Regions from separate parts of the Streptomyces sp. JW3 genome, predicted to be linked through region 2. Evidence: riboswitches for the same ligand, from Rfam matches in the RefSeq annotation. Region 2 holds a riboswitch; the other holds the start of a gene.
The links. Region 2 has a riboswitch for glycine ahead of gcvP (aminomethyl-transferring glycine dehydrogenase). Riboswitches for the same ligand answer to the same signal wherever they lie in the genome.
Positions count from the first base shown of each region.

Region 1 (15,700 bases), on a different contig from region 2:
GCGGCCGGCCCCGGATACAGCGGGTGGCGGTCGGCCAGGGCGGTGACCCGAGCCTTCAGCGCCGATGCGTCGTACGACGGTTTCAGCGCCTCGGCGATCACGTCCGCGACCTCGGCGAAGTCCTCCGCGGTGAAGCCGCGGGTGGCCAGCGCCGGGGTGCCGATGCGCAGCCCGGAGGTCACCATCGGCGGCCGCGGGTCGTTGGGGACGGCGTTGCGGTTGACCGTGATGCCGACCTCGTGGAGGCGGTCCTCGGCCTGCTGTCCGTCCAGCGCGGAGTCGCGCAGGTCGACCAGGACCAGGTGGACGTCCGTGCCGCCGGTGAGCACCGCGACCCCGGCCGCCCTCGCGTCGTCCCGCACCAGCCGCTCGGCCAGCACCCGGGCGCCTTCCAGCGTACGACGCTGGCGGTCCCGGAACTCGTCGCCGGCCGCGATCTTGAAGGCGACCGCCTTGGCGGCGATCACGTGCTCCAGCGGGCCGCCCTGCTGACCGGGGAAGACGGCGGAGTTGATCTTCTTGGCCAGGTCGGCCGTGCAGAGGATCACACCGCCGCGCGGACCGCCCAGCGTCTTGTGCGTGGTCGTGGTCACGACGTGGGCGTGCGGCACCGGGTTCGGGTGCAGCCCCGCCGCGACCAGCCCGGCGAAGTGCGCCATGTCGACCATCAGGTACGCGCCGACCTCGTCGGCGATCCGGCGGAACGCGGCGAAGTCCAGCTGTCGCGGGTAGGCCGACCAGCCCGCCACGATCAGCTTCGGCCGCTTCTCCTTGGCGAGGCGCTCCACCTCGGCCAGGTCGACCAGGCCGTCGTCGCCCACGTGGTACGGGACGACGTCGTACAGCTTGCCGGAGAAGTTGATCTTCATGCCGTGGGTCAGGTGCCCGCCGTGCGCGAGGTTCAGGCCCATGATCGTGTCGCCCGGCTTCAGCAGCGCGAACATCGCCGCCGCGTTGGCCTGGGCACCGGAGTGCGGCTGCACGTTGGCGTGCTCGGCGCCGAACAGCGCCTTGACCCGGTCGATGGCGATCTGCTCGACCACGTCGACGTGCTCGCAGCCGCCGTAGTAGCGGCGGCCCGGATAGCCCTCGGCGTACTTGTTGGTCAGCACCGAGCCCTGGGCCTCCATCACCGCGAGCGGCGCGAAGTTCTCGGAGGCGATCATCTCCAGGGTGGACCGCTGGCGGTGCAGCTCGGCGTCGACGGCGGCGGCGACGTCCGGGTCGAGTTCGTGCAGGGGCGTGTTCAAGGCGGACCGGGACGTGTTCGGGGAGGACATCGCGGGGCCTCAGCCGGCCGAGAAGGCGGTGTACTCGTCGGCGGAGAGCAGGTCGCCCGGCTCGTCCGCGACCCGCACCTTGAACAGCCAGCCGCCCTCGAAGGGCGCGGAGTTCACCAGCGACGGGTCGTCGACGACGTTCTCGTTGACCGCGGTGACCTCGCCGGAGACGGGGGAGTACAGGTCGGAGACCGACTTGGTCGACTCCAGCTCGCCGCAGGTCTCGCCCGCGGTGACGGCGGCGCCGACCTCGGGGAGCTGGACGAAGACGACATCACCGAGGGCGTTGGCCGCGTGCTCCGTGATGCCGACCGTCGCGACGCCGTCCGCGGCGGCCGACAGCCACTCGTGCTCCTTGCTGTAGCGGAGCTGCTGGGGGTTGTTGCTCATGGCCTGAATTCTCCTGTATGCGGCGATGTACGGATGTCGGATGTACGGATGTACTGGGGGCTGGGAGGCTACTTCTGGCGCCGGTAGAACGGCAGCGCCACGACCTCGTACGGCTCGTGGCTGCCGCGGATGTCCACGCCGACCCCGGCGGTGCCCGGCGCCGCGTGCGCCGCGTCGACGTACGCCATCGCGATCGGCTTGCCCAGCGTGGGGGAGGGGGCGCCGGAGGTGACCTCGCCGATCACCTGTCCGTCCGCGACGACGGCGTACCCGGCGCGCGGCACCCGGCGGCCCTCGGCGACCAGGCCGACCAGGACCCGCGGGGGGTTGTCCCGCGCCCGGACGGCGGCCTGTTCCAGCGCCGCGCGGCCCACGAAGTCGCCCTCCTTCTCGAACTTCACCACCCGGCCGAGCCCGGCGTCGAAGGGTGTCAGCGCGGTGCTCAGCTCGTGCCCGTACAGCGGCATGCCCGCCTCCAGGCGGAGCGTGTCCCGGCAGGACAGGCCGCACGGGACCAGACCGGCGGCCGCGCCGGCCTCGGTCAGCGCCTGCCACAGCCGCGCCGCGCCGTCCGGGGCGACGAACAGCTCGAAGCCGTCCTCGCCGGTGTAGCCGGTACGGGCGATCAGCGCCGGGACGCCGGCCACCGTGCCGGGCAGCCCGGCGTAGTACTTCAGGCCGTCCAGGCCGGCGTCGGTGAGGCCCTTGAGGATGCCCGCGGACTCCGGTCCCTGCACGGCGAGCAGCGCGTAGGCGTCGCGGTCGTCGCGCACCTCGGCGTCGAACCCGGCCGCCCGCTCGGTGAGCGCGTCCAGCACCACCTGGGCGTTGGAGGCGTTGGCGACGACCAGGTACTCCGTCTCGGCCAGCCGGTAGACGATCAGGTCGTCCAGGATGCCGCCGTCCTCCCGGCAGATCATGGTGTAGCGGGCCCGGCCCGGTGTGACCGTGCCGATGTTGCCGACCAGGGCGTGGTCGAGCAGGGCGGCGGCCGCGGGGCCGGTGACGGTGATCTCGCCCATGTGGGAGAGGTCGAAGAGCCCGGCCCGGGTGCGCACGGCGGTGTGCTCGTCGCGCTCGGAGCCGTAGCGCAGCGGCATGTCCCAGCCGGCGAAGTCGGTCATCGTCGCGCCGAGCGCGCGGTGCGCGGCGTCCAGCGCGGTATGGCGGAGCGGGGTACTGCTCATCGGTCGTCTCCCAGGACAGGACGGCACGGGCGAGGAAGGTCCTCCCCATCTGTCATCGGTACCTGAGAGGTTCGCCGTGATCACGGCTCGCGGGGAGCCGGGACCAGAACTTGCACCTTGGGTGGGACCGCCGGTCACGGCGGTCCGCTTTTCAGATGTGCCTCGCCCGCGCGGTGACGGTGCCTGAGAGATTCAAGGGAGGGACTTGCTCCTTCGGCGCCCCGGCGACTGGCCGGGGACTCTCCCGCGCGGATTCAAACGGCCGGTATGCAGTTGGCGCGGCCACCCTAGCACTGCGTTTGTGACCGGCTTGTGGCACGAAGCGAATGAAATCGCGAGACCACCGCATTACCTTCTCTTTACACTCGACGGGGATGGGAACTCGTGAACCGCCCCAGGGGAGGACGATCACGGTGAACAGGACCACGGCATACGCCACGACCTCGGGACCAGGGCCGGTCGCGAAAGCCCCGCCTGTCTGGCGACGCCATGCACGCACTCCCGCCGCACCGGCCCCTGACCCGAGTACATCCAGTACGAGGGCCAGGGGCCGGCACGCCGAGAGCACGCACCTGACGCCGCCAGGCCCGCCCTCCGGGCGGCCGACAGGACTTTCGCAACCGGCCCTGGCGCTGCCCGAGCAGCACACGGCCCCGGCCCGGGAGGCGTGCGCCGAGCGGCCCGCACCCGTCGTCCGCGACCTGCGGGACCGGGCCGGCCACAGCCCGCACGCCCTGCTCTTCGGCCCCAGGGACCTCGTCGCGGTCACCGGCCTGCCCGGCAGCGGCAAGTCCACGCTGATGAAGCGGACCGTGCGCGGGGCGCGCGTCGACTCGCAGGACACCCGCGACCGCTGGGACCGCCGCCTGCCGCGCCTTTTGCCGTACGCCGTCTACCGCCCCCTGGTCCGCGTCGCGCACTACGCCGGGCTGCGCCGCGCCCTGCGCTCCGGCGCGGGCGTCGTCGTGCACGACTGCGGCACCCAGACCTGGGTGCGCCGCTGGCTGGCCCGCGAGGCCCGGCGGCGCGGCGGCACCCTGCACCTGCTGCTGCTCGACGTCGACGCCGAGCAGGCGCTGGAGGGCCAGCGCGAGCGCGGCCGGGGCGTGACCCGGTACGCGTTCCTGCGCCACCGCGCGGCCACCCACCGGCTGCTGCGCGCGGCGGCCGACGGCGTACTGCCAGCCGGCTGCGGCGCCGCCGTCCTGCTCGACCGCGCGGCGGCCGACACGCTGCGCCGGATCGGCTTCACGGGCTGACCGGTTCGGCTTCACCGGCTGACCGGATCGGCTTCACGGGCTGACCGGTAGCCTTTTCAGCCACACCAGCGGTTCCCCACAGGCGGTAGGCAGATGGACTTCCCAGCGGGCTTCCCGGCCCAGGCACACCCCCACCCGCACGGCGGATGGCCCGGCAACGAACTGGAGGAGGTGCTGTCGGCCGCCTTCGGCGTGCCCGGCGCCGGCGGCCGGATAGTCGAGGTCCTGGGCCGCAGCTTCGTCTGGGTCCCGCTGCCCAGCGGGGGCGGGCCGCACCAGGGCCCGCTGGACCTGCCCACGCTGGAGATCGACGGCCAGGCGTACGTGCCGGTGTTCAGCTCCGAGGAGCAGTTCCGCCAGGTCGTCGGCGCGCACATGGCGTTCACCGTCGCCCCGGCGGTGGAGTTCGCCCGCGGGCTGCCCCCGCAGGTCGGCATCGCCGTCAACCCGGACGGCGTGGTCGGCGTCCCGCTGCCGCCGGCCGCGGTGGCCGAGCTGTGCCGGGCCGGCCGCGGCCCACTGGACGGCCCCGCGGCCGGCGGCCGGGTCCGCCTCTTCGAACCCGACTGGCAGGACGACCCGGTGGACTTCCTGTCCGCCGCGTCCGCCGAGTTCGCGGCCACCGGCGTGGTCCGCACCGCCCGCCGCTGCCTCGCCACCGTCGAGACCGCCGACCCGGTCATGTTCGTCGGCGTCGAACTGACCCACTGGGAGGGCGACGCCCGCGCCGTCCCCCTGGACGCCCTGGGCCGCGCCCTGGGCCGCGTCCCGGTCAAGTGGCCGGTCAACCTGGTCCTCCTGGAAGCCGCCCAGGACCCGGTCTGCGACTGGCTGCGGGAGCAGGTCCGGCCGTTCTACCAAGGGACCTTGTGAACGCCGCCGGCGGGAGTGCCGCAAGGGGCGCGGGGAACCGCGCGGGAAACCACGACGAACCCGCGCCCGCAAGACGGCCGTCACCCCCGAGCTGGAGGGCGCACGGGGAACACAAAGCAACCTAAGCTGGTCCCCGACCACGCACGCTTCCCGAGAGGTCGGTAACACGTGAGCGCGAGCGGTACCGCCGCAGCCGGGCACGTCGAGCACACGCTGCGCCAGGTGACCCCCGGGCGCTACGACGCCTACGAGGCGCTGCTGCGCGCCCTCGCCTCCCCCGCCTCCGGCCAGGTCTGGATGCTGCTGTGGCACGGCCAGGCCGGCTCCCCGGACGCCCAGTACGGGAACATGGAGGTCGACGGCCACGGCTACGCGCCCTGCGTCACCTCCGCCCAGGAGCTGTCCGCCAGCGGCTGGAACCGGTCCTACGAGGTGGTCGACGGACTCGAGGTGGCCCGCGCCCTCTTCCCCGACCGCTACGGCCTCTGGCTCAACCCGCACGCCCCCGGCGGCGGTGTCGGCATCCCCTGGCTCGACCTGCGCCGCATCGCCACCGGCCTGGACCGCCAGCCCGCCGGGCCGCTGCGGCTGTCCGAACCGGCCATCGAACTCCCGCAGTTCTACGCCCTGCTCACGCAGAACGCGCACCGCACCCCGGTGGTCCGCGCGCTGCGCCGCGCCTGGGTGCAGCCGGCGCTCGGCGCGCCCTACCTGGCGATCGGCCTCGACCTGTACGACACCTCCTCGCCGGCCGTCGGCGCGGTGCGGGCGATGATGCAGCAGTCCGTCGGCGCGGCACCGGACGGGCTGCCGGTGTCGACCGTGGCGATGTCGGACGCGCTGGACCCGGTCGCGATGTGGCTGCGCGCCAACGCCCGCCCGTTCTACGACCGGGAGGCGCACGCGGCCCCCGCGCAGGCTCCCGCGGGCGGCTACGGCTACCCGCCGGTGGGCGGCCGGTACTGAGAACGGAACGGTTTACTCCGCCGATCCGGGGGCATGTCTTCGCGCGTAGATGACGGCGGATGGTCGCGAAGGTCGATGATTGGGACCTTGTGTCCCAACTGTCCCGCGTCCGCCCGGCGTTACCCACTGTTCGGATAACGGAATCCCCAGCAGTGCATCACGGTTGCGCATACATTCCCGGTGAGACCTGGCGGGTGATCGCAGCGACGCTGAAGACTCGCGCTTCAGGCACCGGATCGTTCGATCCCGTGACCGAGAGCAAGTCGACAAAGCCGTAATCAACGGCGGGTGTAGGCCGGTTACCGCCGGCGAGAGGGGTCGGGTCACTGTGACCGCACCGATCGAGACCACCGGGGCGCAAGCCGAGGCACAGCCCGAGGCTGTCCTCGTCGGTGCCGACAAGCGGCAGATCGAGGGCCGTTCCCTGGGGCAGATCGCCTGGTCCCGCTTCAAGAAGGACAAGCTGGCCGTGGCCGGCGGGGTCGTCGTCATCCTGCTGATCCTCGTCGCACTCCTCTCCCGCCCTCTCCAGGCCCTCTTCGGCCTGGACCCCAACGCCCTCAACCAGGACCTGATCGACCCCAACACCTCTCTGCCCAGGGGTGACTTCGGTGGCATGAGCTGGGACCACCCGCTCGGTGTGGAGCCGAAGTTCGGCCGGGACATCGCCACCCGCATCCTGGAGGGCTCCTGGGTGTCGCTGATCGTCGCCTTCGGTGCCACGGTCCTGTCCAACACCATCGGCGCGGTCCTCGGCGTCGTCGCCGGCTACTACGGCGGCCGGGTCGACACGATCATCAGCCGGATGATGGACATCTTCCTCGCCTTCCCCCTCCTGCTGTTCGCGATCGCCATCTCCGCGACCCTGCAGGGCGGCGCCTTCGGCCTGGAGGGCCTGCCGCTGCACATCCTTGTGCTGGTCTTCGTCATCGGCTTCTTCAACTGGCCCTACCTGGGCCGTATCGTGCGGGGCCAGACGCTGGCCCTGCGCGAGCGCGAGTTCGTCGACGCCTCCCGGGGGATGGGGGCCAAGGGCCCGTACATCCTCTTCAAGGAGCTGCTGCCGAATCTCGTCGGCCCGATCATCGTCTACTCGACGCTGCTCATCCCGACCAACATCCTGTTCGAGGCGTCCCTGAGCTTCCTCGGCGTAGGCATCCAGCCCCCGCAGGCTTCCTGGGGCGGCATGATCAACCAGGCGGTCACCTACTACCAGGTGGACCCGCAGTTCCTGATCGTGCCCGGCCTCGCCATCTTCGTGACCGTGCTGGCGTTCAACCTGCTCGGCGACGGTCTCCGTGACGCTCTCGACCCGCGCAGCCGCTGACCGGCGACTGCCCGAGAGCCCTAAAGATTTGCCAACAATGGAGGGGAAGCAGACCATCATGCGAAGGTCAGCGCTGGCCGCGGTCGCGGCCATCGGCAGTGCGAGCTTGCTGCTTTCGGCTTGCAGCAAGGCCGATGACAGCTCGGACAACAACGGAAACAAGTCGGCAGGGGCCAACGCTGCGACCAAGGACGTCGTCAACGCCTCCACCCAGAAGGGCGGGACGGTGACGTACGAGTACTCGGACGTCCCGGACTCCTTCGACCCCGGCAACACGTACTACGCGTACATGTACAACCTCAGCCGGCTCTACGCTCGCCCGCTGATGACCTTCAAGCCCGCCGCGGGCGAGGAGGGCAACACCCTCGTCCCGGACCTCGCGGCCAGCAAGGGCGTGCCGAGCGACGGCGGCAAGACCTGGACGTACAAGCTGCGTTCCGGCCTGGAGTACGAGGACGGCACCGCGATCACCTCGAAGGACGTCAAGTACGCCGTCGAGCGGTCCAACTTCGCGCGTGACGTGCTCTCCCTCGGCCCGAACTACTTCCAGCAGTTCATGGAGGGCGGCGACAAGTACAAGGGCCCCTACAAGGACAAGAGCGAGGAGGGCCTGAAGTCGATCGAGACGCCGGACGACACCACGATCGTCTTCCACCTCAACCGCTCCTTCCAGGAGTTCGACTACCTCGTCGCCACCCCGCAGACCGCGCCGGTGCCCCAGTCCAAGGACAAGGGCATCGACTACGTCAAGAGCATCGTGTCCTCGGGCTCGTACAAGTTCCAGAGCTACGAGGAGGGCAAGCAGGCCGTCCTCGTGCGCAACGAGAACTGGGACCCGAAGACGGACCCGCTGCGCAAGCAGTACCCGGACAAGATCGTCGTCAAGCTCAAGGTCAACGCCGAGACGATCGACCAGGACGTCCAGGCCGGTGACGCCATCGACCTCGGCGGCACGGGCGTGCAGGCCGCGACCCAGGCCAAGGTCGTCAACGACACCGCGCTGAAGGCGAACACCGACAACACCTACGGTGGCCGCCTGGTCTACATGGCGATCAACTCGCAGGTCGCGCCGTTCGACAAGGTCGAGTGCCGCAAGGCCGTCGAGTACGCCGTCGACAAGGTCTCCGTGCAGACCGCGCTCGGCGGTCCGATCCGCGGTGACGTCGCCACCACGGTGCTGCCCCCGGACATCCCCGGCTACCAGAAGGCCGACACCTACGCCACCGAGGGCAACAAGGGTGACGTCGCCAAGGCCAAGGAGCAACTGTCGGCCTGCGGCAAGAAGACCATCACCACCAACATCTCGGCGCGCAGCGACCGCCCGCAGGAGGTGGACGCGGCCACCGCGATCATCGCCGCGCTGAAGAAGGTCGGCATCAACGCCAGCCTGAAGCAGTACCCGTCGGGCAAGTACTTCACCGACTACGTGGGTGTTCCCTCCTTCGACAAGAAGCAGAACATCGGCCTGCACATGATGCAGTGGGGTGCCGACTGGCCGTCCGGCTACGGCTTCCTGCAGCAGATCCTGCACGGTGACGCGATCGGCGCGTCCGGCAACACCAACCTGTCCTACATCGACGACAAGCAGATCAACGAGTCGCTCGAGAAGGCCATCGCCACCGAGAACGCGACCGAGCGCACCTCGCTGTACGGCGAGATCGACGCCCGTGCGATGGACCAGGCGGTGCTTGTTCCGCTGACCTACTTCAAGGTTCTGCTGTACCGCCCGGCCTCCTACACCAACCTGGTGTCCACGGCGGCGTTCAGCGGTCAGTACGACTACCTCAACATCGGCACGACCAAGAAGTAGCCCGGAAGGCAGGTGAAGGCATTGGTGCCCGCGGGCTTCGCGGCCCGCGGGCACCGGCGCCGGTCCCCGTGATCTCGTACATCCTCCGTCGGACGTTCGCGGCAGTGATCCTGCTGCTGGTCGTCACCGCGGTCACCTTCGCGATCTTCTTCCTGCTGCCATGGCTCGCCGGTCAGACCGCCGACCAGCTCGCGCAGCAGTACATCGGAAAGAGCCCGACGAAGGCGGACATCCTCGCGGTCAAGCAGAACCTCGGTCTGGACCAGCCCCTCTACGTCCAGTACTGGCATTTCATCAAGGGGATCGTGGGCGGTGCCACCTATGACCTGGGTCCCACCACGACGCACTGCGGCGCGCCGTGCTTCGGCTACTCCTTCAAGAACCACGTCGAGGTGTGGCCGCAGCTGACCTCCCGCCTCCCGGTGACCCTGTCGCTGGCCGGCGGTGCCGCCGTGCTGTGGCTGGTGTCCGGTGTGCTGATCGGCGTCGTCTCCGCACTCAAGCCGCGCAGCTTCTTCGACCGCACCTTCATGGGCGTCGCGCTGGCCGGTGTCTCCCTGCCCATGTTCTTCACCGGCAGCCTGGCGCTGCTGCTCTTCACCTACCAGTGGCCGATCTTCGGCCGCACCTACGTCCCGTTCACCGAGAATCCGGCGCAGTGGGCCAACACGCTTTTCCCGGCTTGGTGTTCGCTGGCGCTGCTCTACTCCGCCATCTACGCGCGGCTGACCCGTTCGGGCATGCTGGAGACGATGAGCGAGGACTTCATCCGCACGGCCCGCGCCAAGGGCCTGCGGGAACGCAGGGTGGTGGCCCGGCACGGGCTGCGCGCCGCGCTGACCCCGATCATCACCGTCTTCGGCATGGACCTGGGCCTGCTGCTCGGCGGCGCCGTGATCACCGAGAAGGTGTTCTCCCTGCCTGGTATCGGCCAGTACGCGGTGCAGGGCATCACGGACAACGACCTGCCCCCGATCCTCGGCGTCACTCTGCTCGCCGCACTCTTCGTCGTGATCGCAAATCTCCTGGTGGACCTGCTCTACGCCGCCGCCGACCCGCGCGTGAGGCTCTCGTGACCGAACTGTCCAAGACCGGGGCCGCCGTGGGCGAGCCCGCCGAGTCGCCCGAGAACGCGCCCGGCGCGTTCCTGTCGGTCCGTGACCTCAAGGTGCACTTCCCCACCGATGACGGGCTGGTCAAGTCCGTCGACGGGCTCAGCTTCGATGTGGAGAAGGGCAAGACCCTCTGCATCGTCGGCGAGTCCGGCTCCGGCAAGTCGGTCACCTCGCTGGCCGTCATGGGCCTGCACCGGCTCGGTGCGCGCGGCAAGAACGTGCGAATGTCCGGCGAGATCTGGCTCGACGGCAAGGAACTGGTCGGCGCCGACCCGGACGAGGTGCGCCGGCTGCGCGGCCGCGAGATGGCGATGATCTTCCAGGACCCGCTGTCCGCGATGCACCCGTACTACACGATCGGCAACCAGATCGTGGAGGCGTACCGGGTCCACCACGACGTCAGCAAGAAGGACGCGCGCAAGCGGGCCATCGAGATGCTCGACCGGGTCGGCATCCCCGAGCCCGGCAAGCGCGTCGACAGCTACCCGCACGAGTTCTCCGGCGGTATGCGCCAGCGCGCGATGATCGCGATGGCGCTGGTCAACAACCCCGAACTGCTCATCGCGGACGAGCCGACCACCGCCCTGGACGTGACCGTCCAGGCACAGATCCTGGACCTGATCCGGGACCTGCAGAAGGAGTTCGGCTCCGCGGTCGTGCTGATCACCCACGACCTCGGAGTGGTCGCCGAGATCGCCGACGACGTGCTGGTGATGTACGGCGGCCGGTGCGTGGAACGCGGTTCGGTCGACGACGTCTTCGAGCGTCCGCAGCACCCCTACACCTGGGGTCTGCTCGGCTCGATGCCGCGCATCGACCGTGAGACCTCCGAGCGGCTCATCCCGGTCAAGGGATCCCCGCCCAGTCTCATCAACGTGCCCTCGGGCTGCGCCTTCCACCCCCGCTGCCCGTACGCGGACGTCCCCAAGGGCGATGTCACCCGTACCGTGCGGCCGGAACTCCAGGTGGTCGGCAGCGGACACTGGTCCGCCTGCCACCTCTCGGCGGAGGACCGCACGCGGATCTGGACCGAAGAGATTGCGCCGAAGCTGTGAGTGAAACCAAGAAAACGGACGTGGCCGTCCCGGCGCAGGCGTCGGCTCCGGCCGACGAGCGTGAGGTGCTGCTCAAGGTCGAAGGGCTGCAGAAGCACTTCCCGATCCGCAAGGGCGTCCTTCAGCGGCAGGTCGGCGCGGTCAAGGCGGTCGACGGCATCGACTTCGAGGTGCGCCAGGGCGAGACGCTCGGCGTGGTCGGCGAGTCGGGCTGCGGCAAGTCGACGATGGGGCGGGTCATCACCCGGCTCCAGGACCCGACGGGCGGCTCGATCCACTTCGAGGGCAAGGACATCACACGGCTGAACACGGCCGGGATGCGACCGCTGCGGCGGGACATCCAGATGATCTTCCAGGACCCCTACGGTTCGTTGAACCCGCGGCACACCATCGGCTCCATCGTCTCGGCGCCGTTCCGGCTCCAGGGCGTGGAGCCGGAGGGCGGCGTGAAGAAGGAGGTCCAGCGGCTCCTTGAGCTGGTGGGTCTGAGCCCCGAGCACTACAACCGCTACCCGCACGAGTTCTCCGGTGGCCAGCGCCAGCGCATCGGCATAGCCCGCGCGCTCGCCCTGAAGCCCAAGCTGGTGGTGGCCGACGAGCCGGTCTCCGCGCTGGACGTCTCCATCCAGGCGCAGGTCGTCAACCTCATGGACGACCTCCAGCAGGAGCTGGGCCTGACCTACGTGATCATCGCGCACGACCTGTCCGTCGTCCGGCACGTCTCGGACCGGATCGCGGTGATGTACCTCGGCAAGATCGTCGAACTCGCCGACCGCACCGCGCTGTACGAGGCGCCGATGCACCCGTACACCAAGGCCCTGATGTCGGCCGTGCCGGTGCCGGACCCCAAGCGGCGCGGCACCAAGAGCGAGCGCATCCTGCTCAAGGGCGACGTGCCCTCGCCGATCTCGCCGCCGAGCGGCTGCCGGTTCCACACCCGGTGCTGGAAGGCGACGGAGATCTGCAAGACCGTCGAGCCGCCGCTGAAGGAACTGCGTCCGGGACAGCAGGTGGCCTGCCACCACCCGGAGAACTTCGCCGACCAGGCCCCGCAGGACGTGGTCCTGCTCACCGACGCCAAGGAGGCGGCGGAGCTGGTCTCCGAGGACGCGCTGGCCGCGTCGGCGGCGACCTCGGCGGCGGTGGCGGCGGAGGTGGCTGCCGAGGACGAGGGCGAAGAGGGTACGGAGGCGACTGCCGAGGGGCTGACCGAGTCCGAGGCCGCTGCCGAGGGGCTGACCGAGTCCGAGGCCGCTGCCGAGGGGCTGACGGAGACCGAAGCCGCCGGCGAAGGGCTGACGAAGAGTGAGGCCGCAGCGCCGAACCCGTCGGACACGGCGGCGACTTCGGCGCCGGAGACGGGCTCGGACGCCGCCGAGGAGAAGTAGTCGGCAGTCCGCTCGGCGAGCCCCCGCCTTCGTTCGCAAGGCGGGGGCTCGCCTGCGGGCGAGAATGACAGGGTGTACCAGCAACTCTTCACCCCGTCCGTCCAGCACACGCTCGATCTGATCGGCATCTTCGTCTTCGCGATCTCCGGCGCGCTGCTGGCCGTCCGCAAGAACTTCGACGTGTTCGGCATCGCCGTCCTCGCCGAGGTCACCGCGCTGGGCGGCGGGCTCTTCCGGGACCTGGTGATCGGTGCCGTACCGCCGGCCGCCTTCACCGACCTCGGGTACTTCGTCACCCCGCTGCTCGCCACGGTGCTGGTCTTCTTCCTCCACCCGCACGTCGAACGCCTCCAGACCGGCGTCAACGTCTTCGACGCGGCCGGCCTCGGCCTGTTCTGCGTGGCCGGGACCACCAAGGCGTACGACTACGGACTCGGCCTGACCGCCTCCGCCTGCCTGGGACTGGCCACCGCGGTCGGCGGCGGCGTACTGCGCGACGTGCTCGCCAACGAGGTGCCCTCGCTGCTGCGCTGGGACCGCGACCTGTACGCCGTGCCCGCGATCGTCGGCGCCACGACGGTCGCCCTGTGCATCCGCTTCGACGCCCTCACGCCGTTCACCAGCGGCTTCGCGGTGGTCACCGCGTTCGTGCTGCGGCTGTGCGCGATGCGGTTCCACTGGCGGGCGCCGCGGGCCTGGAACCGGCGGTCCACGGTGCTGGAGGCGGAGTGAGTCTGCTTGCCGGTTCGGTGAAAGCTACCGCTTAGTAGCACCCTGCTGTATCGTGCACCCATGCCAGAAGCAGCCTCCGCGCCGGCCACCCGGGCCACCCTCGGCGACAGCGAGTTCGACCGGGACACCGCGCTCACCGCGCGCGAGCCGGGCGTCTACGCCCTCGACCTCTCGGCCGACTGGACCATCTTCGGCGTCGTCAACGGCGGTTTCCTGCTGGCGGTCCTGGGCCGCGCGCTCGCCGACGCCCTGCCGCATCCCGACCCGTTCACCCTCTCGGCGCACTACCTCACCGCGTCCCGCCCCGGCCCGGCGGTGGTCCGCACCGAGACCGTCCGCACCGGCCGCACCCTCTCCACCGGCCAGGCGTCCCTCTTCCAGTACGACGACGAGGGCCGCGAGGTCGAGCGGATCCGCGTCCTCGCCTCCTACGGCGACCTGGGCGCCCTGCCGGACGACGTCCGCACCACCGCCGAGCCGCCCGCCATGCCGCCGCTGGAGGAGTGCTTCGGCCCCGAGGACGGACCCGCGCCGGTCTCCGGCGGTTCCGCCTTCGCCGACCGGCTGCTGCTCAAGGTGGACCCGGCCACGCTGGGCTGGGCGCTCGGCGAGCCCTCCGGCAAGGGCGAGATGCGGGCCTGGTTCGGGCTCGCCGACGGCCGCGACGCCGATCCGCTGGCCGTGCTCCTCGCGGTCGACGCGCTGCCGCCGACCGCCTTCGAGCTGGGCCTGTCCGGCTGGGTGCCCACGGTCGAACTGACCGTCCAGGTGCGGTGCCGCCCGGCGCCGGGCCCGCTGCGGGTGTCGGTCACCACCCGCAACCTGGCCGGCGGCTTCCTGGAGGAGGACGCCGAGGTGTGGGACAGCGCCGGCCGGCTGGTCGCGCAGTCCCGGCAGCTGGCCCGGGTCAAGCTCGGCTGACCCCGCTCAGGCCGTCCAGTGCCGGCGGCCGACGTTGATCAGGCGCAGCCGGCGGGTCGCGGTGGTCGCGACCCGCCGCCGCTCGTCGTCCGGGGCCTCCAGGGTCTCCAGGAACTGCGAGGCGTTGCTCAGCATCTGGTCGACGTAGAGACCCGCGAGCATCAGCAGGTCGTCGCCGTGCCAGTGCGCCGACTCCGGGTCCCGGGCCAGTTCGTCCCGCACCTCCGCGGCGAACCGGGCGAGCTGCTCCCGTATCGCCGCCCGCACCGGCCGCACCCCGCCGTGCCGCTCGCGCGCGATGAAACGGACGTGCGAGGGGTACTCCCGCACATGACCCTCAATCAACTCCACCGCGCGGGCGATGCGTTCCTCGCTGTCCCCGTCCGGCGTCACCGTCGTCCGGATCATCGGGTGCAGGCTGCCCAGCGCCTCCTCGACCAGCGCGACACCGAGGTCGGCGGTCGAGCGGAAGTGCCGGTAGAAGGCGGTGGGCGCCACGCCCGCGGCGCGGGTGACCTCGCGCAGCCCCAGGCTGCTCAGGCTCTGTTCCTCCAGCAGTACGAGCGCCGCGTCCAGCAGCGCCTGCCGGGTCCGCCGCTTCTGCTCCTGCCGGACGCCCAGGGTGTGACTCATGCCATGCAGTTAACAACTGTTCTCCGGAATTGAAAAGTCGTCGTGCGCGCTAGACTGGGTAGTCAGTGAACAACTGTTACCGATTACTGGTAGGGAATTACTGGTAGGGAGGAGTGACCTCATGCTGTTCATCGTCGCCGCACTCCTGCTGCTCGGTTTCGCGCTGGGCACCGTCGCCCACGCACCGCTCGGCTTCTCCGCCGTCGCAGCCGTCGTCATCGCCGGCTGGCTCGGCGTCTTCGCGCTCCGCGAGCGGCACGGCCGCCGCCGCACCACCGTCGACCGATGAGGGAGACCGTCATGCAGCTCACCGCACCGGCCAGCCGCCGCACCGGATTCCGGGACACGGACGGCATGGCCGTCGCGTCCTTCGTCCTCGGCCTGCTCGGCCTGCTGGTCCTCAACGTCTTCCTGGGGCCGATCGCCATCGTGCTGGCCGGCGTGGCCCTGTGGCGCGGCACCACCCGCCGCGGCCGGGCCCTGCTCGGCCTCGGCCTGGGCATCGCCGACCTGCTCGTCCTCGCGGCGTTCGTACAGGCCGACCAGACGCTCTCCTGGAGTCTGTGAGCCGTCTCTCCCCGCGGGGCCGTCGTCGTCCCCCCGGGGACCGGCCGGGGCCGCCCCGTAGAATCGGCGGCACCATGGCTTACCTCGACCACGCCGCGACCACCCCGATGCTTCCCGAGGCGGTCGAGGCACTCGCCGCGCACCTCGGCAGCACGGGCAACGCCTCCTCCCTGCACGCGTCCGGCCGCCGCGCCCGG
Region 1 covers NZ_JBQOUX010000016.1:82,262-97,961, reverse strand. The annotation lists gene glyA (serine hydroxymethyltransferase) at 1-1,280, opposite strand, end outside; gene gcvH (glycine cleavage system protein GcvH) at 1,290-1,670, opposite strand; gene gcvT (glycine cleavage system aminomethyltransferase GcvT) at 1,739-2,857, opposite strand; glycine riboswitch at 2,897-3,018, opposite strand; glycine riboswitch at 3,019-3,114, opposite strand; gene ACTT8P_RS09935 (AAA family ATPase) at 3,484-4,116, shown strand; gene ACTT8P_RS09930 (enhanced serine sensitivity protein SseB) at 4,210-4,989, shown strand; gene ACTT8P_RS09925 (enhanced serine sensitivity protein SseB C-terminal domain-containing protein) at 5,158-5,955, shown strand; gene ACTT8P_RS09920 (ABC transporter permease) at 6,284-7,282, shown strand; gene ACTT8P_RS09915 (ABC transporter substrate-binding protein) at 7,341-9,092, shown strand; gene ACTT8P_RS09910 (ABC transporter permease) at 9,161-10,168, shown strand; gene ACTT8P_RS09905 (ABC transporter ATP-binding protein) at 10,165-11,262, shown strand; gene ACTT8P_RS09900 (ABC transporter ATP-binding protein) at 11,259-12,650, shown strand; gene ACTT8P_RS09895 (trimeric intracellular cation channel family protein) at 12,723-13,382, shown strand; gene ACTT8P_RS09890 (thioesterase family protein) at 13,443-14,303, shown strand; gene ACTT8P_RS09885 (TetR family transcriptional regulator) at 14,310-14,936, opposite strand; gene ACTT8P_RS09880 (hypothetical protein) at 15,058-15,225, shown strand; gene ACTT8P_RS09875 (DUF4190 domain-containing protein) at 15,237-15,503, shown strand; gene ACTT8P_RS09870 (cysteine desulfurase family protein) at 15,578-15,700, shown strand, end outside.
Region 1: linked by a shared signal. The riboswitch ahead of gcvT (glycine cleavage system aminomethyltransferase GcvT) and the one ahead of gcvP (aminomethyl-transferring glycine dehydrogenase) in region 2 are both predicted to bind glycine.

Region 2 (12,596 bases):
ACTCGTGCGCGACCAGCCCGCCCGGACCCGTGTACAGCACCGGGTAGTGCGGCTCCAGGCGCTTGGCGACGTAGTTGGCGGAGAGCACCGCGACCTGGGTGGCCCGCTTCAGCCCCTCGCCGCCCATCAGACGCACGTACGCCCAGGAGATGGGCAGAATGCCTGCCGAGCCCCAGGGAGCCGCCGAGACCGGTCCCACACCCGTCTGCGGACCGGCCGCGGGCTGGAGCGGGTGGTTGGGCAGGTACGGCGCGAGGTGCGAGCGTACGGCGACCGGGCCGACGCCGGGACCGCCGCCGCCGTGCGGGATGCAGAACGTCTTGTGCAGGTTGAGGTGCGAGACGTCGCCGCCGAAGTGCCCCGGCTCGGCGAGCCCCACCAGGGCGTTGAGGTTGGCGCCGTCCACGTACACCTGGCCGCCCGCCTCGTGCACGGCCGCGCAGATGTCGGCGACATGCGCCTCGAACACACCGTGCGTGGAGGGGTAGGTGATCATCAGCACCGCCAGCTCGTCGCGGTACTGCTCGATCCTGGCCCGCAGGTCCTCGACGTCGACCTCGCCGTCCTCGGCGGTCTTGACCACGACCACCTTCATCCCGGCCATCACGGCGCTGGCGGCGTTGGTCCCGTGCGCGGACGACGGAATCAGACACACCGTCCGCTGCTCGTCCCCGTTGGCCCGGTGGTACCCGCGTACGGCGAGCAGTCCGGCCAGCTCGCCCTGCGACCCGGCGTTGGGCTGGAGCGAGACGTTGTCGTACCCGGTGACCTCGGCCAGCCGCTCCTCCAGCTCCCGGATCAGGGTGAGGTAGCCCTGTGCCTGCTCGGCGGGGGCGAAGGGGTGCAGCTGCCCGAACTCGGGCCAGGTCACCGGCTCCATCTCGGTGGTCGCGTTGAGCTTCATGGTGCAGGAGCCCAGCGGGATCATGCCGCGGTCCAGCGCGTAGTCCCGGTCGGCCAGGCGGCGCAGGTAGCGCAGCATCGCGGTCTCGGAGCGGTGCTGATGAAAGACCGGGTGGGTGAGGAACTCGTCGGTGCGCAGCAGCCCGGCCGGCAGCGCGTCGGCGGCCGCCGCGTCCAGCGCCTCGATGTCGCCCTCGACCCCGAACGCGTTCCACACGCCGCCCACCTGGGCCCGCGTCGTGGTCTCGTCGCAGGCCATCGAGACCTGGTCGGCGTCGACGAGGCGCAGGTTGACGCCGTTCTGCCGGGCCGCGGCGACGATCTCGGCGGCCCGTCCGGGCACCCGGGCGGTGACCGTGTCGAAGTAGTCGCCGTGCACGATCTCGACCCCGCCGTCCGCGAGACCGGCGGCGAGGATCGCGGCGTACCGGTGGGTGCGCCGGGCGATGCCGCGCAGCCCGTCCGGCCCGTGGTAGACGGCGTACATCCCGGCCATCACGGCGAGCAGCACCTGCGCGGTGCAGATGTTGCTGGTGGCCTTCTCGCGGCGGATGTGCTGCTCACGGGTCTGGAGCGCCAGCCGGTAGGCCCGGTTCCCGTCCGCGTCCACCGAGACACCCACCAGCCGCCCGGGCAGGCTGCGCGCCATCTTCTCCTGGACCGCCAGGTAGCCGGCGTGCGGTCCGCCGAACCCCATCGGCACCCCGAACCGCTGCGTGGTGCCCACCGCGATGTCGGCGCCCAGCTCCCCGGGCGACTTCAGCAGGGTCAGCGCCAGCAGGTCGGCGGCGACGGTGACCAGCGCGCCCAGCTCGTGCGCCCGGTCGATGACCGGCTTGATGTCCCGTACCGCACCGGAGGCACCCGGGTACTGGAGCAGGACCCCGTTGATCTCCCGCTCGGCGACCTCGGCCGGGATGCCGTCGCTGAGGTCGGCGACGACCACCTCGACCCCGGTCGGCTCGGCCCGGGTCCGGATCACGGCGATGGTCTGCGGCAGCGCGTCCGCGTCGACCAGGAACAGGCCCTTCTTGTTCTTCCCCATCCGCCGCGACAGCGCCATCGCCTCGGCGGCCGCGGTGCCCTCGTCCAGCAGCGAGGCCCCGGAGGTGGGCAGACCGGTCAGGTCGGCCACCATCGTCTGGAAGTTGAGCAGCGCCTCCAGCCGGCCCTGCGAGATCTCCGGCTGGTACGGCGTGTACGCGGTGTACCAGGCCGGGTTCTCCATGACGTTGCGCAGGATGACCGGCGGCGTGAAGGTGCCGTAGTAGCCGAGCCCGATCATCGAGTCGAGCACCTGGTTGCGGTCGGCGAGCGAGCGCAGCTCGGCCAGTACCTCGGCCTCCGTGCGCCCCTGGGGCAGATCCAGCGCGCCGGCGCTCCTGATCACCTCGGGCACGGCGGCGGCGGTCAGCTCGTCGAGCGAGCCGTACCCGACCTGGGCCAGCATCTTGGCCCGGGCTTCCTGGTCGGGGCCGATGTGGCGCTGCTCGAACGGAATGCCCTGTTCGAGCTCGGCGAGCGGGGTGCGCGGCGTGGGATGGGCGGTCATTGCGGAGGCCTCCTGGTCTGACGCGACCTGCGAGGGGCACCATGGCGCGGGTGCCCGGACGGCCTCCCCCTCTGTCATCTCGACCTGAGAGCTTCACCGGGATCCTGTCGGGCCGTCCCGGCTTTCACCGTCGGTGAGAGCGGAAGCCGTCGACACCCGCCCTGCTTTCCAGAGTGACCTCGTCCGTGCGGTACGTGAGCCTGAGAGATTCCGGGGAGGAGTTGCTCCTTCGGCGCCTCCGGTGTAACCGGAGGACTCTCCCGCACGGGGTCAGCAGCCGTTTGCCAGCGTACCAGCGACCCCCACGCACGGTCTTTCGAGTGGCCGCACAGCCAAATGTGCTCTTTTGTAGTGCTTACGGATGATGGACCGGATGGTTGGCGACCACCTGGAGGGCCCGTGCGTACCGACATCGATCCCCGCAACCTGATCGGCCGCAAGGCGTTCGACCGCAACGGCACGAGGATCGGCACCGTCGACGAGGTCTACCTCGACGACGCCACCGGCATACCCGAATGGGCGGCCATACGCACCGGCCTGTTCAGCCGGGACGCCTTCGTCCCCCTGGAACCCAGCGAACTGGTCGACGGCACGCTGCGGGTGCCCTTCGACCGCGCGCTGATCAAGGAGGCCCCCGACTTCGGCGTCGGCCGCCACCTCTCCCCGGAACAGGAACTCCAGCTCTACCACCACTACGGCCTCGACATCGCCGCCCCGCCCGCCTTCCCCGACCACGACTTCGGCCACCTGGCGGGCCAGGAGGAACCCAGCTGAGGCGAGACGGGCCCAACACCCCCCGAAAACGCCTCCTGCGCACCCCGCGCCCCGCGGGAAAGACTGTCCCCTGCCCCCTGCCCCTGCCCCCGTCCCCCGCTCACCGCTCACCGCTCACCGCTCACCGCTCACCGGGATCCGAGCCCCGCCGGCACACCCGGCGATTGCTCCCCACCCCGCCCGTCCCGCGCGTGACCGGCACCCCACACCTCCTCCCGCCTCACCTGAGCCGCATCGCCCGGCTGTCCCCGCACCGCCGCGCAGCGCCCCGTACCGCGACCGCGGTCACCCCGCCCCACCCACCGGCTCGACCGGTCCGGCCGCGGCGTCCCCCGGTCTTCGTTCCACCAATGGCAGCGGCTCCGCCGGCTCCAGTTCCGGGTCGTCGGTCCGGAACGTCCGTACCCGTCCCGGCCGGGTCGACAACGGCGTCTCGAACCGCACCGTGACCCGCCCCAGACCACTGCCCTGCACCCACCCGTGCCCGTACACCGCGTGCCGTACGTCGTGCCCCGAGGGCCAGCGGCGCTCGGCGGGCGCGATCTCCGGCTCGGCGGACGCGGCCCGGTCGCCCCCCTCCGCCGCCCCCGAAAGCCCCGTGGCCCCCGCCTGCTCCGCCTCCTCCTGCGCCCCCGCCCGCTCCCCCGCCGCCTGCGCGAACAGGTCCTCCTGCGTGTAGTCGGCGAGCCCAGTGACCCCCACGCCGAGCAGCCGCACCCCGCCGGTGGTGTCCACGGCGTCCAGGAGCCGCGCCGCCGCCTCCGCGACCACCGCCGGGTCGTCCGTGGGCCCGCGCAGCGTCTCGGACCGGGTCAGGGTGGAGAAGTCGTAGCGCCGTACCTTCAGCACGATGGTGCGCCCGGACAGCCCGGCCCCGCGCAGCCGCCCCACACACCGGCCGGCCAGCCGCCGCACCTCGAGACCGACCCGGGTCCGGTCGTGGATGTCGACGTCGTAGGTGTCCTCCACCGACACCGACTTGGTCTCCCGCTCGGCCACCACGGGCCGCTCGTCGTGCGCCAGCGCCATCGCGTACAGCGCGTGTCCGTGCGCCTTGCCCAGCAGCCGGACCAGTTCGTCCTCGCCCGCCTCGGCGAGTTCGCCGACCGTGGTCATCCCGGCCCGCCGCAGGTGGTCACCGGTCGCCGGTCCCACCCCGGGCAGAATCCGCACCGACAGCGGCGCGAGCAGCCGGCGCTCGGTGCCCGGCTCGATCAGCACCAGCCCGTCCGGCTTGGCGTCCTCGGAGGCGATCTTGGCGAGCATCTTGGAGGCGGCCAGCCCCACCGACCCCGTCAGTCCGGTGACGGCCCGGATGTCCTCCCGCAGCCGGATGCCGGCCAGCCGGGCCGACTGGGCGTCCCAGGCGGTCCCGCCGGCCTCCAGGTCCACGAACGCCTCGTCCAGGCTCAGCGGCTCCACCAGCGGGGACAGCGCCCGCAGCAGCCCCATCACCTGCTCGCTGACCGACCGGTAGAGCTGGAAGCGCGGCACGAGATAGGCGGCGTTGGGCGCGAGCCGCCGGGCCTGGGCCATGGGCATCGCCGAGTGGACACCGAAGACCCGGGCCTCGTACGAGGCCGTGGCCACCACGCCGCGCGGCCCCAGCCCGCCCACGACCACGGCCTTCCCGCGCAGGCTCGGCTTGGACGCCTGCTCCACCGAGGCGAAGAAGGCGTCCATGTCGAGATGCAGGATCGTGGGCGCGGTTCTCACATCTCCGATGCTGCCCTACGCCACTGACAACGCGCCCGCACGCCCGGCACGGCGGGGCCCGGACGCGCTCAGACCGCCCGGTTGCGCCGCCGGGCCAGTTCGTCCGCCGGATTGTTCCCGACCAGGGTCTCGCCGGTGTCGACCCGCTCCCCGTGCAACTGCGACAGGGCGCTCTCCACGTCCCGCCACACCACCCCGACGGCGATCCCGAAGATCCCCTGACCGCCCTGGAGCAGGGCGTGCACCTCGTCCGGCGAAGTGCACTCGTAGACGGTGGCACCGTCGCTCATCAGCGTCATCCGCTCCAGGTCGCGAAAACCGCCCTCCCTGAGATGCTGCACGGTGGTCCGGATGTTCTGGAGCGACACACCCGTGTCGAGGAACCGCTTGACGATCTTCAGTACGACCACGTCGCGGAAGCTGTACAGCCGCTGGGTGCCGGACCCGTGGGCCGGCCGCACGCTGGGTTCGACCAGTTTGGTACGGGCCCAGTAGTCGAGTTGCCGATAGGTGATCCCGGCGGCCGCGCAGGCCGTGGGCCCCCGGTAGCCGATCTGCTCGGACGCCATGGACGCCGCCCCTCCGCCGCTCGGCACCACCGCAGGTCGCCGCGGGGCGTGGTCGGCCGTACCACCGGGCTGCGGGTATCCGCCGCCCGGGCGAATCCGAGAACCCTCGGGAGAGTACGGAGCACCGGCTCCGAGACCGCGTGCGGGAGCACGTCCCACCGTACCGTCGCCGCTGCTTCTCACGCCGACCTCCGTCCTTGACCTGCCTCCTCGAAGGTAGGCAGTCACCAAGGGTGCGTCAACGATCGCCACACTCGGCACGCCGAGTGATAATCACCCTAAGAGTGGTTTGCCGTGTCCCCTCGCCGGGAAAGGCTAGCCGAATATCCGTTTTCGGACGGCCGTCACTGATTGCTGCTGCCGAAGTCCTCGGGCGAGATCTGGTCGAGGAACTCGCGGAACTTCTCCACCTCGTCCTCCTGCTCGTCCGGGATCGCGATACCGGCGTCGTCCAGCACCGTGTCACTGCCGAAGATCGGCGTACCGGTGCGCAGCGCCAGCGCTATGGCGTCGGACGGCCGCGCGCTCACCTCGACCCCGCTGGCGAAGACCAGCTCGGCGTAGAAGACCCCTTCCCGCAGGTCGGTGATGCGCACTTCGGTGAGCTCCTGGCCGACGGCTTCCAGCACGTCCTTGAACAGGTCGTGGGTCAGCGGCCGTGCGGGAGCCATGCCCTGCTGGGCGAAGGCGATCGCCGTCGCCTCCCCGGGACCGATCCAGATGGGGAGGTAGCGGTCTCCTCCCACTTCACGCAGCAGCACGATCGGTTGGTTGGAGGGCATCTCGACCCGGACACCTACGACATCGAGCTCGTTCACACAGCAACCCTAGGCCGTGCCCGGGACGTTTGGGTAGTCGGGCCGGGAACGGGTGACCGATCCGGGCTCCGCCTCACGGCAGCCGCACCCCGAGGGCGGTCTGCACCAGAGCGGCGTGCAGCTTCACCGCGAGCCCCGCCAGCTCCTTGGTACGGGCCTCCGCGTGCGCCCTGGTCTGCGGGTTCCGGTGCCGTTTGAGCGGGGCCACCACCTGGTCCACCAGCCCGGCCTCCCGGTCGGCGGCGGCCTTCATCACCCTCAGGTGCCGCGGTTCGATCCCGAACCGTCCCAGCTCGACCACGAGGGTGGCCACGGTGGCCGTCTCCGCGTCGTAGGCCCCGTCCGGCAGCGGGGCGATCAGGCCGTACGCCTCCCACTCGTCGAGCTGCCGCTCCTCTATGCCGACCGCGGCGAGCAGCTCCGCCCGCCCGATCCGGGCCGCGGCCGCCGCCGCGACAGGCTCCGGCAGCGATTCGCCCGCCTCGCGCTGCCGCCCCACGGTCGGCAGCGGCACCGCCTCGCCGCGCTCCATGGCGTCCAGGTGCTCGCGGATCACCTTGAGCGGCAGATAGTGGTCGCGCTGCATTCGCAGCACGTGCCCGAGGCGCTCGACGTCCCGGGCGCTGAACTTGCGGTACCCGGCGGGGGTCCGCCGCGGATCGACGAGCCCCTCCGACTCCAGGAACCGGATCTTCGAGATCGTGATGTCGGGAAACTCGTCACGCAGCACGTTCAGCACCGCGCCGATGCTCAGCAGTCCGTCCGCGGCGGCGGTGCCGTGACCGGCACCACCGCTCGGTGTTTGCAGCATGGCCCTTCCCTGGGGATCTCCCCGGACGGAGCCCGGGGCGGCTCAGTAGCCCCGCTGGCTCGCGTAGAACACCAGCCGGTACTTGCCGATCTGCACCTCGTCGCCGTTGGACAGGGCGACCTCGTCGATCCGCTCGCGGTTGACGTACGTGCCGTTCAGGCTGCCCACGTCGGCGACCGTGAACGACCCGTCCGGCTGCCGGCGGAACTCCACGTGCCGACGGGAGACCGTGACGTCGTCCAGGAAGATGTCGCTCTGCGGGTGCCGTCCGGCCGTGGTCAGCTCACCGTCCAACAGGAACCGGCTGCCCGAGTTCGGACCCCGGCGCACGACCAGCAGCGCGGACCCCAGCGGCAGCGCCTCCACGGCGGCCTGCGCCTCCGGGGACAGCGTCGGCATCTGCGTCTGCCCGGTGACCTCGGCGTCGTACGCCTCCAGACCGGAGATCGAGATCGTGGACGTCGTCTCCGAGGGACGCTCCGCGTGCGCCCCGGACCGCAGCGGCGCGCCGCAGTTGGAGCAGAAGCGGCTGTTCTCCGCGTTGCGGTTACCGCACCTCGTACACACCAGGGCCGACATGGACGGATCCTCCTGCGGCGGCTGCCCCGCCGGGGCGTTGGACGCGTACGGACCGGGGCCGAACCCTGAACCCGTACTTGAGGTCGACGGTTGCCCGAAACCTATGCCGCCGGGCTGCGCAGGGTCAACAGACGGCGCGCCCTGACCACCCACCTGGTCGCGGAAGAGCGGACGCCCACCCTCCGCGTCGGGCTGCGCGCGATGGCGAGCGGTCGCGTTCTCGCCGCTCTCTCGCGCGCTCTTGCCGAACAACTTCGCAAACAACTTCACGGGCGATTCCCCTTGACCGAAACAGACCCGCCCGTGGGGCAGGACGAACCCTGACTGAACGTACTGGCCGACCCGGACATCCTGACAACGTCCGTCTCCACCAGACAGTTTCCACCACGCACCACCCATTCGGTGCGCCGACCCCCCGCAAGCTCATGCCCCCGCCGGACAGCGCCCATGCGCCCTCGGTTCACTCGGAGGACGACCGAGCGTAGTCAGGCCGCTTCGCCGCTCGCAAGGCGTCCACGACGATCTTGCTCGACCGCTCAACAGTAGCGGTGGCCTGTTCCTTCTCCAGAGTCTGCACCACTCCCCCAGGGATGTTGAGCGCGGGCTCGAGGTCCTGCGGCTTCCCGATGACCTTGAAACGATAGGGCGCGTCGATCTTGTTCCCGTCGACGCTCACGCCGTCGTCGGAGTCCGTCAGATAGGTACCGGCGACCACCCGTACGCCGTTGACCTGGATGGCCTCCGCGCCGGCGGCGCGCAGTTCCTGGATCGCGTCGAGCAGCATGTCCGCCTCGACCGATCCCTTCGGGTCCGCGATCGTCATCGTGATCCCCGGCCCCTGCGCGGCCACCGTGCCCGCCAGGACGCCGAGTTGCCGCTCCTTCTCGATCGTCTGCTTACGGGCCTCCTCGGCCTGGTCCGAGCTGTTCTCCAGCTCGTCCCGCTGCGCCTCGAGACCCTGCTTCTCGTCCTGAAGACGTTGCGTACGGTCATCGAGTTCATCGAGGATGCGGACCAGATCCTCCTGCCGGGCGCCGCGCAGCGCGCTGTCCCCGTCGCTGTTGGACGCCACCTGTACGGCCAGGCCGAAGCCGAGCCCGAACAGCAGCAGGGCGACGATCAGTTGGGCCCGGGTCACCCGCGGCGGCCACAGCCCCTGCACCAGCCGTTGCCGTCCGGTCGTCCCGGGCTCCGGCCGCGCGGCCGGACGCTGGCTCGGGGCCGGCACCGAGCCAGGCGCCACCTCTTCGGGCAGTTCTGCGCGGAGCCGGTGCTCCGCCCGTTCGTCCTTGCCGCTCATCGGTCTCACGCCCGGAACACGTGCCGGCGGATGGCCGCGGCGTTGGAGAAGATCCGGATGCCGAGGACGACCACGACACCGGTGGACAGCTGGGCGCCGACGCCCAACTTGTCGCCCAGGAAGACGATCAGCGCGGCCACCACCACGTTCGACAGGAACGACACCACGAAGACCTTGTCGTCGAAGATGCCGTCGAGCATGGCCCGCAGCCCGCCGAACACGGCGTCCAGCGCCGCGACCACGGCGATCGGCAGATAAGGCTCGACGGCGGCCGGAACCTCCGGCCGGACCAGCAAGCCGGCCACGACTCCCACGACGAGGCCCAGTACGGCGATCACGTTGTGCCCTTCTCGGTTTTCGGTTGTGCGGTTCGTACGATCACACTCGGCGCGGCCGGCAGCCGGAGGTCGTCCTCCGTGGAGATACCGGTCCGGATGCCGTAGTTCTCCTCCAGGGCGTTCAGATACAGCCCGTCGGCGCTGTTCTGGAACGTGCTGCTGAGCTGTTGCCCGTCGCCCACGGCGAGCACCGTGTAGGGCGGCACCAGCGGCCTGTTGTCGACCAGTATCGCGTCGCCCGCGGCCCTGATCGCGGAGAGCGCGGTCAGCCGCTGCCCGTTGATGGAGACCGCCTCGGCGCCCGCGGCCCACAGTCCGTTGACCACCCGCTGCATGTCCCGGTCGCGCACCCGGCCGGTGTCGGAGAACCCGGAGGTTCCGCGCGGTGTGCCGTCGCCGCCCGTGGAGGCGTCCTTGGCGTCGTTCACCACGAGCTTCACCCCGGGTCCGTGCACGGCGACGGCCCCGGACAGCACCCCGACCAGCTCGCCCCGGTCGCCGTCTCCGGTGTGCTGGAGCGCCTCGCGCTGGCGGGCGCCCACGTCCTCGCGCAGGGCGTCGACGTCGTCCTCAAGGTCGTCCGCCGCCGAGGTCTCCTGGTCGATGCGGTCGATCAGTTCCTCGCGCTCCTTGGCGGCGGCCGGGGCCGCGACGCGCGCCTGGGCGGCTCCGACGGTCACCACCAGGGCGGCCAGCACCAGCCCGGCGGCCAGGCCCAGCTTGGCCCGCAGGGTTTTGGGCAGGCCGCCGGTGCCCGCGGCCCGCTTGCGTGCCGCCGCCTCGGCGTAACCGTCGTCGAGGCTGTGGTCCATGACGTTGGTGAGCAACGACATGGACGCGTCCGGACGTGTGGGCCGCGTGGCTGTGCTCCGAACGGGGGGTTGCTGCGGCATGCCGCACATCGTCGCACGCCGCCGCCCCTGCTTCCGAACGGCCCCACCGGCGTGCCGGACAGGCCCCCTTGGGGGCACTTGTCCGGCACGCGCGCGTACTGCGGTTTTTACCGGCCGGCGCTGTCCACGACCGCCGACCACTCGTCGAGCAGTGCCTGCGCGGAGGCGTCGTCGGGACCCTCGGCCCACAGGTGGGTGGCCGCCTCGGCCGGGTCGGGCAGCACCATGACCCAGCGCCCGTCGGCCTCCACGACCCGTACCCCGTCGGTGGTGTCCACGGAGCGGTCTCCCGCCTCCTCCACGACGCGGCGCATGACAAGCCCCTTGACCGCCCACGGGGTCGCCAGATCACGCCTGAGCACGTGCGCCCGCGGAATCCGGGCGTCGATCTGGCTCAGCGTGAGCTGCGTGCGCGCCACCAGCCCGATCAGCCGTACGAAGGCCGCGGTGCCGTCGTAGACGCTGCTGAACTCCGGGACGATGAAGCCGCCCTTGCCGTCACCGCCGAAGATGGTCCCTTCCTCGCCGCCGACCCGGGTGAGGTCGTCGGGAGAAGTGGTCGTCCACTCCACCTGGGTGCCGTGGTACGCCGCCACCTGCTCGGCGATCCGGGTGGTGGTCACCGGCAGCGCCACCCGCCCGCTGCGCCGCTCGGCGGCGATCAGGTCGAGCATCACCAGCAGCGCCCGGTCGTCCTCGATGATCCGGCCCTTCTCGTCGACGAGCGACAGCCGCTCCCCGACCGGGTCGAACCGCACTCCGAACGCGGCCCGCGAGGACGCCACGATCTCCCCGAGCCGTACCAGCCCGGACCGCCGCATGTCGGCCGACTCGGTCGGCCGGGACTCGTCGAGCCCGGGGTTGATGGTCAGCGAGTCGACGCCCAGCTTGCCGAGCAGACTGGGCAGCACCAGCCCCGCACTGCCGTTGGAGGCGTCGACCACGACCTTCAGCCCCGACTCGGCGATGCCCGCCGTGTCGACGTTGCGCAGCAGCGACCCGGTGTACGAGTCGAACACGCTGGACGGGAAGTGCAGGTCACCGATCTCGCCGGGGAACGCCCGCCGGTACTCCTGCCTGGCGAAGACCCGGTCCAGCTTCCGCTGGCTGCCCTGCGACAGGTCGGCGCCCTGGCTGTCGAAGAACATGATGTCGACCGAGTCCGGCACCCCGGGCGTGGTACGGATCATGATGCCGCCGGCGCTGCCCCGCGCGGTCTGCTGCCGTGCCACCGGCAGCGGTACGTTCTCCAGGTCCCGTACGTCGATGGCGCTGGCCTGCAACGCTGAGATGACCGCGCGCTTGAGCGCACGGGCGCCTCGGGAGTGGTCGCGGGCCGTGGTGACGGTCGACCCCTTTTTGAGGGTCGTCGCATAGGCACCGGCCAGCCGCACGGCCAGTTCCGGAGTGATCTCGACGTTCAGAATGCCGGAGACCCCTCTGGCGCCGAACAGGTGCGCCTGCCCCCGCGACTCCCAGATCACCGAGGTGTTGACGAACGCGCCGGCCTCGACGGTCTTGAACGGGTAGACCCGCACGTTGCCCTGAACGATCGATTCTTCACCGACCAGGCACTCGTCGCCGATGACCGCGCCGTCCTCGATCCGCGCCGCGCGCATGATGTCGGTGTTCTTGCCGACGACGCAGCCGCGCAGGTTGCTGTGCGGGCCGACGTACACGTTGTCGTGCACGACGGCCTTGTGCAGGAAGGCGCCGCTCTTGACGACGACGTTGGAGCCGATGACGGTGTGTTCCCGGATCTCGGCGCCGGCCTCGACCTTGGCGTAGTCGCCCACGTAGAGCGGCCCTCGGAGTACGGCGTCGGGATGCACCTCGGCGCCTTCGGCCACCCACACTCCGGGCGAGAGTTCGAAGCCGTCGATGTCGACGTCGACCTTGCCCTCCAGGACGTCCGCCTGGGCCTTCACATAGCTCTCGTGGGTACCGACGTCCTCCCAGTACCCCTCGGCGATGTAGCCGTAGATCGGCTTGCCTTCCTTCATCAGCTGCGGGAAGACATCACCGGACCAGTCGACGGAGACGTCGGCCTCGACATAGTCGAAGACCTCGGGCTCCATGACATAGATACCGGTGTTCACGGTGTCCGAGAAGACCTGACCCCAGGTCGGCTTCTCCAGGAAGCGTTCGACCTTGCCGTCCTCGTCGACGATGGTGATACCGAATTCAAGGGGATTGGGTACGCGCGTCAGGCATACGGTGACGAGCGCGCCCTTCTCCTTGTGGAAATTGACCAGCTCGGTGAGGTCGAAGTCGGTCAGCGCATCGCCGGAGATGACGAGGAAGGCATCGTCCTTCAACGCCTCTTCGGCGTTCTTGACGCTT
Region 2 covers NZ_JBQOUX010000158.1:592-13,187, forward strand. The annotation lists gene gcvP (aminomethyl-transferring glycine dehydrogenase) at 1-2,455, opposite strand, end outside; glycine riboswitch at 2,634-2,728, opposite strand; gene ACTT8P_RS36045 (PRC-barrel domain-containing protein) at 2,855-3,229, shown strand; gene ACTT8P_RS36050 (DNA polymerase IV) at 3,515-4,945, opposite strand; gene ACTT8P_RS36055 (MerR family transcriptional regulator) at 5,014-5,697, opposite strand; gene ACTT8P_RS36060 (bifunctional nuclease family protein) at 5,859-6,332, opposite strand; gene ftsR (transcriptional regulator FtsR) at 6,406-7,143, opposite strand; gene ACTT8P_RS36070 (FHA domain-containing protein) at 7,186-8,121, opposite strand; gene ACTT8P_RS36075 (DUF881 domain-containing protein) at 8,183-9,022, opposite strand; gene ACTT8P_RS36080 (small basic family protein) at 9,028-9,360, opposite strand; gene ACTT8P_RS36085 (DUF881 domain-containing protein) at 9,357-10,193, opposite strand; gene ACTT8P_RS36090 (sugar phosphate nucleotidyltransferase) at 10,361-12,596, opposite strand, start outside.